One region of the Vibrio sp. YIC-376 genome, then DNA from elsewhere that is predicted to be linked to it. Evidence: predicted binding sites of a transcription regulator. Region 1 holds the regulator's gene; each other region holds the start of a gene.
The links. Region 1 encodes PurR, which represses purine synthesis genes. Its sites were predicted from a motif close to TNANGNAAACGTTTNCNTNA; they were not measured.

Region 1 (3,215 bases):
TGAGTGGGAATCACGTATCGCTTTATAAGCGCTTAGTGCTCCTTCCTCTTCTAGCTGTTCTACTGATTCAATACCAGCTTTTTTTAGCATTCGTTCAGTAGCCAGCCTTAGGTTAGGCAAATCTTTCAATCTGTTAGGTTTACTACTGGCTTGTTGCTTTTTTTCTAATTTGGCTTGTGCTAACGACTGCTTTGCTACTTCTATCAAACGCTCGTTTGATTCCCATAAATCGTTGGAAATCGCGTAGTATTTAGTAACGACCGGAAACCCTCGCTTTTTATAAACGTAGGGTTTGAGTCCTTGCGTCTCGAAATTAGATGAAGTTTGTTGGTCTGCTCGTATATGAAGTTGATCATTCACAACTAGTGCAAACATCGTCTCATCAGCGAAAAGTCCAAAGCCACCAAACATTGAGCGCGACTTGATTGTACCAAGTGCCTCAAATAGCTTCATAGAATCTTTGAGTATCGGTTTATCCATGATGTGTTATCTCGGTGTAATTAACATTACGCCACCAAAAGTCAGGTCCGAGAGAATAGCAAATACATGCAGAAACAATGTCATTATAGGGTAAACTCATCATATGCATATTTGCCATCGGTAACCCCGCTACCTTCCATTTAATCAAATGGTTCAGGCCGGAAGCTTTGCGTCCCACCCTTTCGGATGGTTTGCCCTGTGCGTGACATGTCGAGAATACTTCGTCTCTTGAATTAACATCACATTTTAGCTAATAAAGTGTGATATTGGTTCAGGAAAATTCATTAAAATTATGCGTCGTGATGCATTTGTGAGGCAAGGGTTTTTTAATGAAAGGTATGGTTGTAAGAAAAGTATTACGCACAAATAAAACAGCAACTTACCTAATATTTAACTTTTTGATCGCTGATGATATTGAGTATAAGGCTTATGTTGAGACGAAAAATAAGCGCTCCGGAGAGCGCTTAATGTCAATTAATTGAGTTTCTTCACTGTATTTCGAACGACCAGTTCTGGCTGCATTTCAAAAATGCGTTTTTCGTGTTCTTTGTCTTTAATTCGTTCCAGTAGAATTTCGAATGCATTTTTACCGACACGACGTTTCGGTTGGTGAATCGTCGTGAGTGGTGGAGAAAAGTATTCGGCCAACTCGATATTGTCGTAACCAATCACGGAAACATCGTCGGGGATCTTAATGCCATTTTGTTGTAATCGGCTCATTAAGCCCAATGCCATTGTGTCATTGAAACAGAATACTGCTGTTGGACGTTGTTCCATTGCTGTAATTTTGTCTGCAACGAGAACAGCCGTATCGCACTCAAAGTTACCTTCAAGAATCCAATCTTCGTTTACAGGTATGTTCGCTTCTGCCATTGCACGGCGGAAGCCCATAATACGTTCTTGGCACGCTAGCTTTTCAAAGTGACCACTTAAGCAGGCAATATCAGTATGACCGTTGTCAATCAGATACTTGGTTGCGATATAGCCACCTTCTTCTGAGTTATCCATGATTTTGTCTGCTTGAGAGCTTTCTGGACCCCAATCCATGACTACTTTTGGAATGTCAGCGTGACGGTCAAGCATCTCTTTTAGCTCTTCCGTTAGGTCTGAACACATAACCAGGATGCCATCAACACGCTTTTCAGCCAGCATGCGAATGTAATCTCTTTGCTTTTCGTAGATACCGCCGGTATTACATAAAATAAGAGTGTAACCTTGACGATAACAGTAGCTTTCAACACCATCGATGACTTCTGAGAAGAATAGGTTAGTAGATTGAGTTACCAACATACCGATGGTACGAGTTGAGTTACATTTCAAACTACGAGCAACTGCACTCGGCGCGTAATTAAGCTCATCAACAGCTTTCATTACTTTTTCTTGAGTTGCTTCTGCAACAAAACGTGTTTTGTTGATAACGTGCGAGACTGTAGTAGTAGAAACGCCGGCTAATCGAGCAACGTCTTTTATAGTGGCCATAAATGGTGTCCTGTATCGAGCTACTAATATACCGTGGAGTATAAAACCTTTTGCTGAATGCTTTTTGTAAACTTAGCGCAACTAAAACGTTGATGCTGAGTATGATTAGCAGTGATAGCTCCGAAATCGGTAGAAGGTTTGTAGCAATACGGTTGAGTTGTCCTACCTTTTTCGACTGCACGAAGAAGAGATCGTCAACCTATTAAGAAAACACAAAAACCGCTTTATTTCAGCGGTTTACATAAAAATCATATTTAATCGTTTGCGTTCACATTTTAGCCCTATGTAGACTGGCTGGCAATAATTTCAGCAGCAGTTTTGTGTCTTTGAAGTCACATTTTGATTGCAAAAAAAAGCAAGCGATTGGAACTAGATTAGGGGCAAACGAATAAAAATGGGGAGCCTAAAAACAGGCTCCCAATAATTGGCGGCAATTATTCACCAAGAAGGTAAGTACTGTCCAGTTTACAAAATGCAATTAATAGTTGCGCGACGTTCGCGTAGAAGCCGAAATCATCCAGCTGCTTACATTTCGCTGCGAATTGTGGCAGCCACGATAAGAGTTGATGCACAATGAAGTCATTTTGTTTTGAGAAAGCTTCTTCCATATGCTTTTCCTGTTCAAACTCGTTGGAACGGATGATCATGTTTCCTAAAAAATCGAGTTCTACTGCTAAGTGATCGGCAGGTTCGTTGAGTTTGTCGTCCACTTGTACACCGAACTCAGCCATCAACTTCTCCATTTCCTCCGCTGGCTTATCATTAAGCAAACCGGTTTCACCAATGTACATAGAAGCGTAAGGCAGAGCGCCATACTTTTCTGTTTTTAAGAACAGTTCACAAAAGTCAGCAGCGAGTTCGAGCTGAGCGTCTTCACGATCTTGCAAGCGGTTCAGTGCATCTACCAGGGCATCAACGGAAGGTTTTAGCGATTCATTTTCACCTAAGCCAGCTAAAAAGCTACGAATTTCAACACTGTGGTAAGCTTCCAGTTCTTTGTCTGTCAGTTCTTTGGCGAACAAGCTAGAAAACCACCAGTAAATTTCGGCGCGTTTTTCATTAAAAGCTTTCACTTCTTGCATTTTAGGCTCCTGAATGATGCTTTATGTATAGCATCATAAAATCAATAACGGATGTCCTTTAAGTGTAATCAATTAAAATGAACAGCAATAACTACAACTATTATGTTTTATGGCCAAATGTGTCTGTTTATTAACAGTGTTCAGCAAGCTTGTTTTGAATCAACAAAAGCGTGA
Region 2 (3,215 bases), on a different contig from region 1:
CTGACGGAACATCGGTTGCTAAATGAAAATATAAAAATAGCCACATTCGATAATTCAGCAATGTTGGACTGTTTGCCGATAAAAATTGATTCAATTGAACAAGATTGCGAACTTATCGCCCAAACCTTATTTGAGCAAGTCACTGCGCTAGTTGATTCGCCAGACCGTCAAGCGGAACATCTGACTCTTCCTGCAAAATTACACTATCGTTAGGGTCATGCTAGTAACTTAACGACTCTTATAGGGTCATTCCAGCGAGCCTTAGCGAGACTAGGAATCTAGTATCATCACGCTGAGAATATAGTGAAATACCTTTGACAACAAAGTGCTCGAATAGAAGATCCTGAATCACGCTCCTTCGTCGCTATCCAGGATGACGGTTGATTGAAATAAACTGTTTGCTGTTAAGTAAATGGCACTAACTGTTAGGGTGGCTCTCTTTGTATTAAGAGAGCGATAAAGTGTAACTGAGCAGCAAGGGCAGGGTCAGGACACTGAAAAAATTGCCAAATAACACCATCGAAGCAACTTTCATTGGTTCTATATTCAGCCGCTCTGCGAATAAATAATTCATAACGGCAGGCGGTAACATGGTGAAAAGTACCATCATCTGTAACTGCATGGTCGGCAGTGGAATGAACCAGTAGATTAACGCAAACGCGACTGCTCCCGTTGCCAGTGATTGTACTGTACAGGTCACACCAATTTTTAGGCCATCCAAGCGTAAGTTACACATCTGTGCACCAAGAGACAGTAACATGACAGGTACAGCCGCTTGGCCTAACAAGGCGGTTGCTTCATATAAGGGAGTCCACGCCCCGATTCCCGATAAGTTCAAACCTAATGCGAGAGAAGCCGAAAAAAATATTGGCATTTTGATGATCTGCTTCAGCGGATTCCCGTTACTCAGTAGTATTACCCCTAAACTAACATGCAAACAAGCTGAAACAACAAACAGCAAAACCGCTGAAGAAAGCGCAACATCTCCGAATGTGTAAGTAAATAGAGGGATAGCTAAGTTGCCACTGTTACGAAACATGTGTGGGGGCGCCCAGGCTTTAAAGGTTAACCCAGTCGCTTTACAGATAGGTATCATAAGTAAACCCGGGGCTAAAACAGCGATAACGGCGGCGAAAAGAAGAGGCCCCTGATCAGCATCAAGCGGCATGCTGACAAGCGAAGAAAATACCAAAGCAGGGGTAAATACATCAATGTTGATTCGATTGATTGGGCGGAAGTCGGGTTTGATATGACGCCCCACAAGATAACCTACGCCAACAAGAGCAAATACAGGAAAAAGAATATTAATGACTTGATTTATCATGACCGCTCTTAAATAGATGGTAAAAAATTAGTTACTAAATGAACTTAGATTCACATTATCAACCTTTGTATGGTGAGTCATCGTAAAACAGCGAGAACCTTGGGGTGAATCAAGCTTTAAAACGGAGAACTGGCGCTTGCTAGCTATATGGCAGAACTATTTGATTAGGTATCCAGTTACATATAAATCACTGAAATACCGATAAGTTTTATGTCAGAGGTTTGTAATTTAGTCTATAGCTGACATATTTATTGAATAGTTTTATATACCAAATTAATAAGATTTATTGGTTAATATGACTGCTTGTAATTTGTATTTAAGGATTCTCTAAATAAAAAGCGTTAAAATGTCGGCATTTAACAATAATTTATCCATCTGTAATCCATTTATTCATAAAGAAAAAAGTTGGCGAAAATCATAAGCTTGTCATACACTTCCTGATGTAACCCCGATATGTTGTTGAATTGGTAGGGTAAAACTGCTCTGGCGCTACACTAGGTAGCATTGTTAAACATAGCTTTGAGGAAAGTTTTATGGCGCTCACAAAAGCCGAATTGGCAGAAAACCTGTTTGATAAATTGGGATTTAGTAAACGGGACGCCAAGGAAACGGTGGAAGTGTTCTTTGAAGAAATTCGTAAGGCACTGGAAAGTGGCGAACAGGTAAAACTGTCAGGTTTTGGAAATTTTGATCTTCGTGACAAGAACGAACGACCTGGTCGTAACCCGAAAACCGGTGAAGATATTCCAATTACTGCTCGACGTGTCGTTACCTTCCGCCCGGGCCAGAAGTTGAAAGCTCGCGTAGAAAGTCTTAAGAAAGAACAGTAAAACAATCAAATCGATCACGGCCTGATCGTGGTCATTTGTTATGTGTGCATATAGTGTCGGCATACAAAAGAAAACCACCGCAATGCGGTGGTTTATTATTTTCAGAGAAGATGTTTTGCTAAGCAGCTTCTAAATGCGTGGTTAAGTAAGGCTGCCATGCCTGTTGGTACAAGTTCTTCGCTTGACTGCGCATGGTTCTTACTGATGCCATTTCAAACTCAGTCAGGCTACGTTTTTCCATTATCGCTTGTCGTTCAAGTTTCTGAATTTTCTCATATAGGTCGTGTTCCGGGCCGTTTTTCACATCCGCAATAGCTTTCAAATGTATTTGAACTTCTGCGACAAGATTGGTTTTAGGTAGACGAACCAGTAGGTTTAAATCTCGGTAACCTGATGGGCCAGGCTTTTTAAATCGATTTTTGACGTTAACAATCGTCGTTTCACGTTCCAGTGTTTCGTATATCGAAACTAAACTTGCCACATCTTCCGCCACAATTGTCGCTCGCGCCAGATCGGTAATGCGCTCAACCTGACCGTCCAGTTCGTGGGAAATTTTTTCTTCTGCTCGTTGTTTGGATTTTACGCCGGCAAAGTAGGGTTGGGCGTCGTTGAGAAGGGCAGTGCTTTTACAGATGGTTTCAAGCTCAAATTGCGCTTGATGTGCTTTGCTATAAAGAATATCGAAATCCGAATAGGGTTGAGTTGGGTTTGTATCTAGAGTCTGAATACCATACAAACCACTAAGGCTATGTTTGAATAGTTTTGAACAAACTTCGTTTTGACTGGTGGAACGATTTTGCTCGTTACTTGGAGTACTAGGAATTGCGGCGAATGCGGGTGCACGGCTTAGTACCAAAAGCATCAATGCTGTTGTACGGAAAAATAAGCTCATTCACTCTCCTTAACTTACTTGCACTTAGATAATGGGGAACAAAAAGGTCGCTAAGTTTGGCAAATTAGGTTGCTATTCATTAATGGGAGTTAATTGGAAGATCCCAAGGTTAATGCGTATGTTTATAGTGAAATTATGCACTAGATCACCATTTTACTTTTCATTATTC
Region 3 (3,215 bases), on a different contig from region 1:
CATCGCACTGCGTGGTAAACACGCTGTAGTTGTAGGTGCCTCAAACATCGTTGGCCGTCCGATGACGCTTGAGTTACTGCTGGCGGGTTGTACCACCACGACTTGTCACCGCTTCACTAAAGACTTAGAGAGCTACGTTCGTCAAGCGGACATCGTTATCGTCGCAGTAGGTAAACCAAACTTCATTCCTGGAGAATGGATCAAGAAAGGCGCAGTGGTTGTCGATGTAGGTATCAACCGTCTTGACTCCGGCAAACTGGTTGGTGACGTGGAATACGATAAAGCACGTGAAAGCGCGAGCTTCATTACTCCAGTACCTGGAGGCGTTGGCCCAATGACTGTAGCTAGCCTGATTGAAAATACGATGCTGGCTTGTGAACAGTTCCATACTGACAAGTAATTAACGGCTTTTAGATACGAAAAAGGCTCCTGAACAAGGAGCCTTTTTTCTATTTGAGCGAATGAAATATTCGTGTTTACAGACTTAAAATCACTCCTGCAATCGAAGCACTCATTAAGTTCGCCATGACACCGGCAATAATCGCGCGGAATCCATGTTTAGAAACAAAAGTACGCTTCTCTGGTACCAGAGAGCCTAAACCACCAATAAGCATTGCCATGCTTGAGATATTAGCAAAGCCACACAATGCAAACGTCACAATCGCTTGAGAGTGCGCACTTAATTGAGTTTTCACTTCCGTTAGTTGGATAAAAGCAACAAACTCGTTTACGACGATCTTATTACCAATCAGTGAACCTGCAGTATTCGCTTCTGCCCATGGCACACCAATCAGCCATGCAACAGGTGCAAACACGTAACCTAAGATTAATTCAAAGCTTAGTGGCGTTCCGATGACTTCACCAAACCAACCTAGGATGCCGTTTAGCAATGCGATCACACTAATAAACGCCAGTAAGGTACCACCTACCGCTACCGCAATACGTACACCAGCCATAGCACCATCAGCCAATGCTTCAACTACGTTCGTCGCGCGTGGTATCTCAACCTGATTAATGTCGAACTCTTCAGTTCGTTCTGTATCTTCCGGAATCAGAATTTTAGCCATCAACAACCCCGCTGGCGCAGACATAAATGCCGCCGCGATTAGGTAGTTCAGGTCAACGCCTAACGAGGCATAGCCTACCAACGTACCACCAGCAACTGAAGCCAAACCACCAGTCATGACCGCAAAGAACTGCGAATCCGTCATGTGTTTTAGGTAAGGTTTAACCATCAATGGTGCTTCAATCGTACCAACAAAGATATTCGCTGTGGCAGACAAAGACTCAGCACGGCCAATGCCTAACAGCTTTTGGATAGCGCCACCGATGAAGTTAATCATTTTTGGCATCACACCGATGTGGTAAAGACCGGCAATCAGAGAAGAGAAGAAAATGATGATACCGAGAACATTGATCGCAAAGGTGAAGCCCCCTGTCGCCAAATTACCGAATAAAAATGCGATACCTTCCTGACCATAGTTGATCAAGCTAGATACAACACTGCTCACTGAATTTAGGGCATCTCGTCCCGCTGGCACATATAAAACCAATACTGCAAACAACACTTGCAGGGCAAAAGCAAACGACACAGTTCTTAGCTTTATATTTTTTCTATTTGTAGAAAGTAGCCATGCTACGAATAGTATGGCTACGATACCAATAATTGAGTTCATAAATGGGTCCGACAGAAGGGGGATAGGAAAGGGGTCGGATTGTATAGTGGACTCAAAATGCTGCAAGTTGAGGTTGTTAACAATGTGAAAACTTCAAACGCTCAACATTTAAGCACCAAGATAAGACATTGAATTACATAATGATAAACGTTTGCTTTTTATTATTATTTCTATATGGAAAATATGTTTATGAATTTAGAAAAAATTTTGTGACGAAAATCACCTTGTATAACTCATTAACCTCAAGATTTTTAGTTCAGAGAGGATGGCTTGGTATGCAGACGCGGCAACGATTTAAATCCCGCATCTTGAAGTCATTTAAGTATCATTACTTCGGAATTGAGATATAAGGCGCTAAACGCTGATCCCAATGACAAGGAGTGCCAATTTTCTGTTTGATGAAATGAATGACCGCAGAAATTTTCTTCGGCATATGCTGTCGGCTGGGGTATACCGCATAAAACGGCATCGACTGGCTGGCTTTCCAGTCTGGCAATAATTGAATCAGCTTACCCGTTCTGAACTCATCACCCAGTAAATAAGTCGCAAGATACGCGATCCCCCACCCTGCAATGGCGGCGTCACGCACGGCTTCTGCGAGATCTACTGAATAATTCCCGGTAACTTTAACATTCAACTCTTGCTGACCTTTTGTAAACGCCCATCCTGTGTAATCACGTTCCCAGCTTCTGTATATAAGGCAGTTATGCAAAGTCAAATCATTGGGTTCGGTTGGCTTATCATGATTAAGCAAGTAATCCGGTGATGCCGCCACAACAAACTGACAGTCTGTCAGTCGCTGTGCAATGTAACCTTCAGGCAAGTGTTCATTGTTGGTCACCCACAAATCCAGCCCTTCAGCCAACATATCGACTTTGTAATCAAACAAATGCACTTCGACTTGAAGTTGAGGATAAAGCTCTCGCAACTCCTGAATGGCAGGAATGATATGTAATGTGCCGAACGATTGAGATATGCCTAAACGAACTAACCCGGCTACTTCATCTCTCTGGCTTTCCATTTCCAATGTTGCGCTGTTGACCGCCTGAACCACCTGCTCACAATGATGATAAAATGTTTTTCCCGCTTCTGTCGCTGTAAAGCTTCGAGTCGTGCGCTGAACCAGTTTGATTCCAAGCGAATCCTCTAATTGGCTAAGCTGCTTGCTCACGTGAGACACGGATACGCCGAGACTTTTTGCAGCCGCAGTGAAGCTTTTGTGTTTGATCAATACTGAAAAGATCACCATTTGTGCGGCACGTTCAGATAACACGTATTACCTCGATTTAAATGTAGGAAAAACAAAGGGCTCCGAAGAGCCCCTACAACGTAATATCTAACTACAAATTAGTATATGATTCGGTCAGCTAAATGACTGACGGCAAGCGCGAAGTAGTAAGAGCGGTTCCACTTCATTAAGACATTGTAGTTATTGTAAACCAGATACGTACGACCATTTTCGTCGTCAGGCATAATCAACCAGGCTTTGATGTCCTCATCCAATTTAGGTAATGGGCTACCATCAAATTTCGTGATGCC
Region 4 (3,215 bases), on a different contig from region 1:
ACCCGGCTCAAATCCGCCTGATCATGGAAGAGCTACTGGCACAGAATCTCTCAATGTTGGCCGTACGCAGCAAAGGGCAACAAGATATCGCCTTGCCTCTTGCCCCTTGTGAAAAGCTGAAGAACCAGTTGCTGGCCCAATTGCCATTCTCACCAACCAACGCACAGGCGCGCGTGGTAAAAGAGATTGAAGCCGACCTCGAAAAAGCACATCCGATGATGCGCCTTGTTCAGGGTGATGTTGGGTCAGGCAAAACATTAGTAGCTGCGCTGGCCGCCGTTCGTGCGATTGAACACGGTTATCAGGTGGCTCTGATGGCACCAACCGAACTGCTTGCAGAGCAACACGCGATCAACTTCGCTAACTGGTTTGAAGCCATGGGAATTCAGGTAGGCTGGCTGGCTGGTAAATTAAAGGGGAAAACCAAAGAAGCGGAACTCGCACGCATTGCCAGTGGTGAAGCGCAAATGGTAGTGGGTACTCACGCGCTTTTTCAGGAGCATGTTGAATTCCATCATCTGGCTCTGGTGATTATTGATGAGCAACACCGTTTTGGCGTCCACCAGCGATTAGAGTTGCGCGAGAAAGGCGCCAAGCAAGGTGCTTATCCGCATCAGTTGATCATGACCGCAACCCCGATTCCGCGTACGTTGGCGATGACTGCGTATGCCGACCTGGAAACTTCAGTGATTGACGAGTTACCGCCGGGACGAACGCCAATTCAAACCGTGGCGATTCCAGATACAAAGCGCGACGACATCGTAGAACGGGTGCGTAATGCCTGCCTTAACGAAGGTAAACAAGCTTACTGGGTGTGTACCTTAATTGATGAATCTGAAGTCTTGGAGGCACAAGCCGCCGCTGATACCGCAGAAGACCTACAGCGCAAACTGCCTGATGTGAAAATTGGCTTGGTTCACGGCCGCATGAAACCCGCTGAAAAACAGGCCGTGATGCAGGATTTTAAAAATAACCAACTCCACCTGCTCGTCGCAACAACCGTGATAGAGGTCGGAGTAGACGTGCCAAACTCAAGCCTGATGATTATCGAAAACCCGGAACGACTCGGTCTAGCTCAGCTACACCAGCTAAGAGGCCGCGTAGGGCGCGGCTCTGTCGCCAGTCACTGCGTTCTGCTCTACCACTCTCCATTGTCCAAAACGGCGCAAAAGCGTCTTGGCGTACTACGTGAAAGCAATGACGGTTTTGTTATTGCGCAAAAAGATTTGGAGATCCGAGGCCCTGGTGAATTGTTGGGGACCAAGCAAACGGGTCTGGCAGATTTTAAGATTGCCGACTTGGTTCGAGATCAGCGTTTAATTCCCGAAGTTCAGCGCATTGCACGCCATATTCACGACAATTACCCTACTAGTGCCACTGCCATTATCGATCGTTGGTTAGGCGAGCGAGACATCTATTCAAAAGCATAAGTCCAACGTAGGTCAATCGACGGATTTTCAAGTTGCCACCCAAAGCAACCGTTTGCTTTTTAGGTGAATCGCTCTATAATCGCGCACAAATTTAGGGGATTTACCCAAGCCAATCTGAGTTGACACTGATTAACAGCAATCACAGATCAAAACGTCAGCTCATCCCAGTGCTCCCATTCAGCGAGTTCTGGGGAATACACATTGCGACAAGCGAGACAAACCATGACAACTTCAAACCGATCTTCGGAACTGGTCTATCAATTAAATGATCGCCCACCACTGCCACAAACCATTTTCGCAGCCATTCAGCACCTGCTTGCGATGTTCGTCGCAGTTATCACACCTTCATTGATCATCTGCCAATCTTTAGGTGTTCCGGCTGATCAGACCAACACTATTATCAGCATGTCTCTATTTGCTTCTGGTGTCTCTTCATTTATCCAGATTCGTACCTTCGGTCCGGTAGGCTCTGGATTACTGTCTGTGCAAGGCACAAGCTTTAACTTTTTAGGCCCAATTATCGGTGCTGGTTTGTCATTAAAAGCTGGCGGCGCTGACATCAACACCATGATGGCAGCGATTTTTGGCACCATTCTGGTGGCCTCATTCGCCGAAATTCTGCTTTCACGTGTCCTTGAATACGCGCGCCGTATTATCACCCCACTGGTTTCGGGTATCGTAGTGACATTAATTGGCCTGACGCTGATTCAAGTCGGTTTAGTCTCGATGGGCGGTGGCTATGCTGCAATGGGTGACGGCACGTTCGGCAGCCTGGATAAACTGGCTCTGGCTGGTACCGTTCTTGGCCTGATAGTGATTCTGAACCGTTCAAATAACCCGTATATTCGCGTTGCTTCTATTGTTATTGCCATGCTGGTTGGTTACGTGATGGCCTACTTTATGGGTATGGTAGACACATCAGCGCTGAGTGAAACCAATCTGGTTGCGCTACCAATTCCAATGCAATATGGCTTAGCTTTTGACTGGTCGCTATTTATCCCGCTGGTACTGATTTTCTTCATTACTGCGCTGGAAGCCATTGGTGATATTACTGCAACGTCAGAAGTATCAGGCGAGCCAGTCAAAGGCCCAGTTTACATGAAACGCATTAAAGGTGGTGTGTTGGCTGACGGCCTGAACTCCGCTATCGCAGCCATCTTTAACAGTTTCCCTAACTCTACCTTCAGCCAAAACAACGGCATCATCATGCTGACGGGCGTGGCAAGCCGTTACGTAGGCTACTTCATCGCTGCTATGCTGGTTTTACTTGGCTTATTCCCAGGCGTGGCAAGCTTCGTACAGCTGATTCCTGAACCTGTACTTGGCGGCGCAACCATCGTCATGTTCGGTACGATTGCGGCTGCAGGTGTGCGTATTATCTCTCGTGTGGATCTAGACCGTCGTGCCATTCTTATCATGGCGCTGTCCTTCTCTATGGGCCTGGGTATTGCTCAGAAGCCTGAAATTCTACAATTCATGCCTGAGTTTATTAAGAGCATCTTCTCAACAGGTGTGGCTGCCGGTGGTATCACAGCAATCATCTTGAACTTGTTATTGCCTGAAAAACTGGAAGAAGAGTCAGCTACTCAAGAAGTCAAAGAATCCTAAACTGATCATAGGATAAGACAAAAGGCCAACCTAGAAACTTAGGTTGGCCTTTTTAATTTGTAGTCAGGTTAGGTGATTTACTTGGTTGGGAAGCTGATTTGAGCGATTAAACCGCCTTCACTGCGATTGCGCATCACAACCGAACCTGAATGCTGGCTGACGATACGCTTAACTATC

Region 2: the regulator PurR is predicted to act here: its motif matches at 1,719-1,738, upstream of ihfA (integration host factor subunit alpha).
Region 3: the regulator PurR is predicted to act here: its motif matches at 1,816-1,835, upstream of WJM94_RS10765 (NupC/NupG family nucleoside CNT transporter).
Region 4: the regulator PurR is predicted to act here: its motif matches at 1,471-1,490, upstream of WJM94_RS18385 (uracil-xanthine permease family protein).

The regions. Positions count from the first base shown of each region.
Region 1 covers NZ_JBBWFK010000011.1:30,288-33,502, reverse strand. Annotated here, with positions in the region: gene WJM94_RS18685 (TfoX/Sxy family DNA transformation protein) at 1-480, opposite strand, end outside; cyclic di-GMP riboswitch class I at 597-686, opposite strand; gene purR (HTH-type transcriptional repressor PurR) at 955-1,959, opposite strand; gene torD (molecular chaperone TorD) at 2,394-3,041, opposite strand.
Region 2 covers NZ_JBBWFK010000001.1:291,242-294,456, forward strand. Annotated here, with positions in the region: gene WJM94_RS01275 (LacI family DNA-binding transcriptional regulator) at 1-213, shown strand, start outside; gene WJM94_RS01280 (AEC family transporter) at 446-1,324, opposite strand; gene ihfA (integration host factor subunit alpha) at 1,858-2,154, shown strand; gene WJM94_RS01290 (phosphoribosylglycinamide formyltransferase) at 2,273-3,046, opposite strand.
Region 3 covers NZ_JBBWFK010000004.1:374,355-377,569, reverse strand. Annotated here, with positions in the region: gene folD (bifunctional methylenetetrahydrofolate dehydrogenase/methenyltetrahydrofolate cyclohydrolase FolD) at 1-400, shown strand, start outside; gene WJM94_RS10765 (NupC/NupG family nucleoside CNT transporter) at 477-1,676, opposite strand; gene WJM94_RS10760 (LysR family transcriptional regulator) at 2,005-2,949, opposite strand; gene WJM94_RS10755 (lytic murein transglycosylase) at 3,024-3,215, opposite strand, start outside.
Region 4 covers NZ_JBBWFK010000010.1:118,619-121,833, reverse strand. Annotated here, with positions in the region: gene recG (ATP-dependent DNA helicase RecG) at 1-1,430, shown strand, start outside; gene WJM94_RS18385 (uracil-xanthine permease family protein) at 1,653-3,038, shown strand; gene envZ (two-component system sensor histidine kinase EnvZ) at 3,116-3,215, opposite strand, start outside.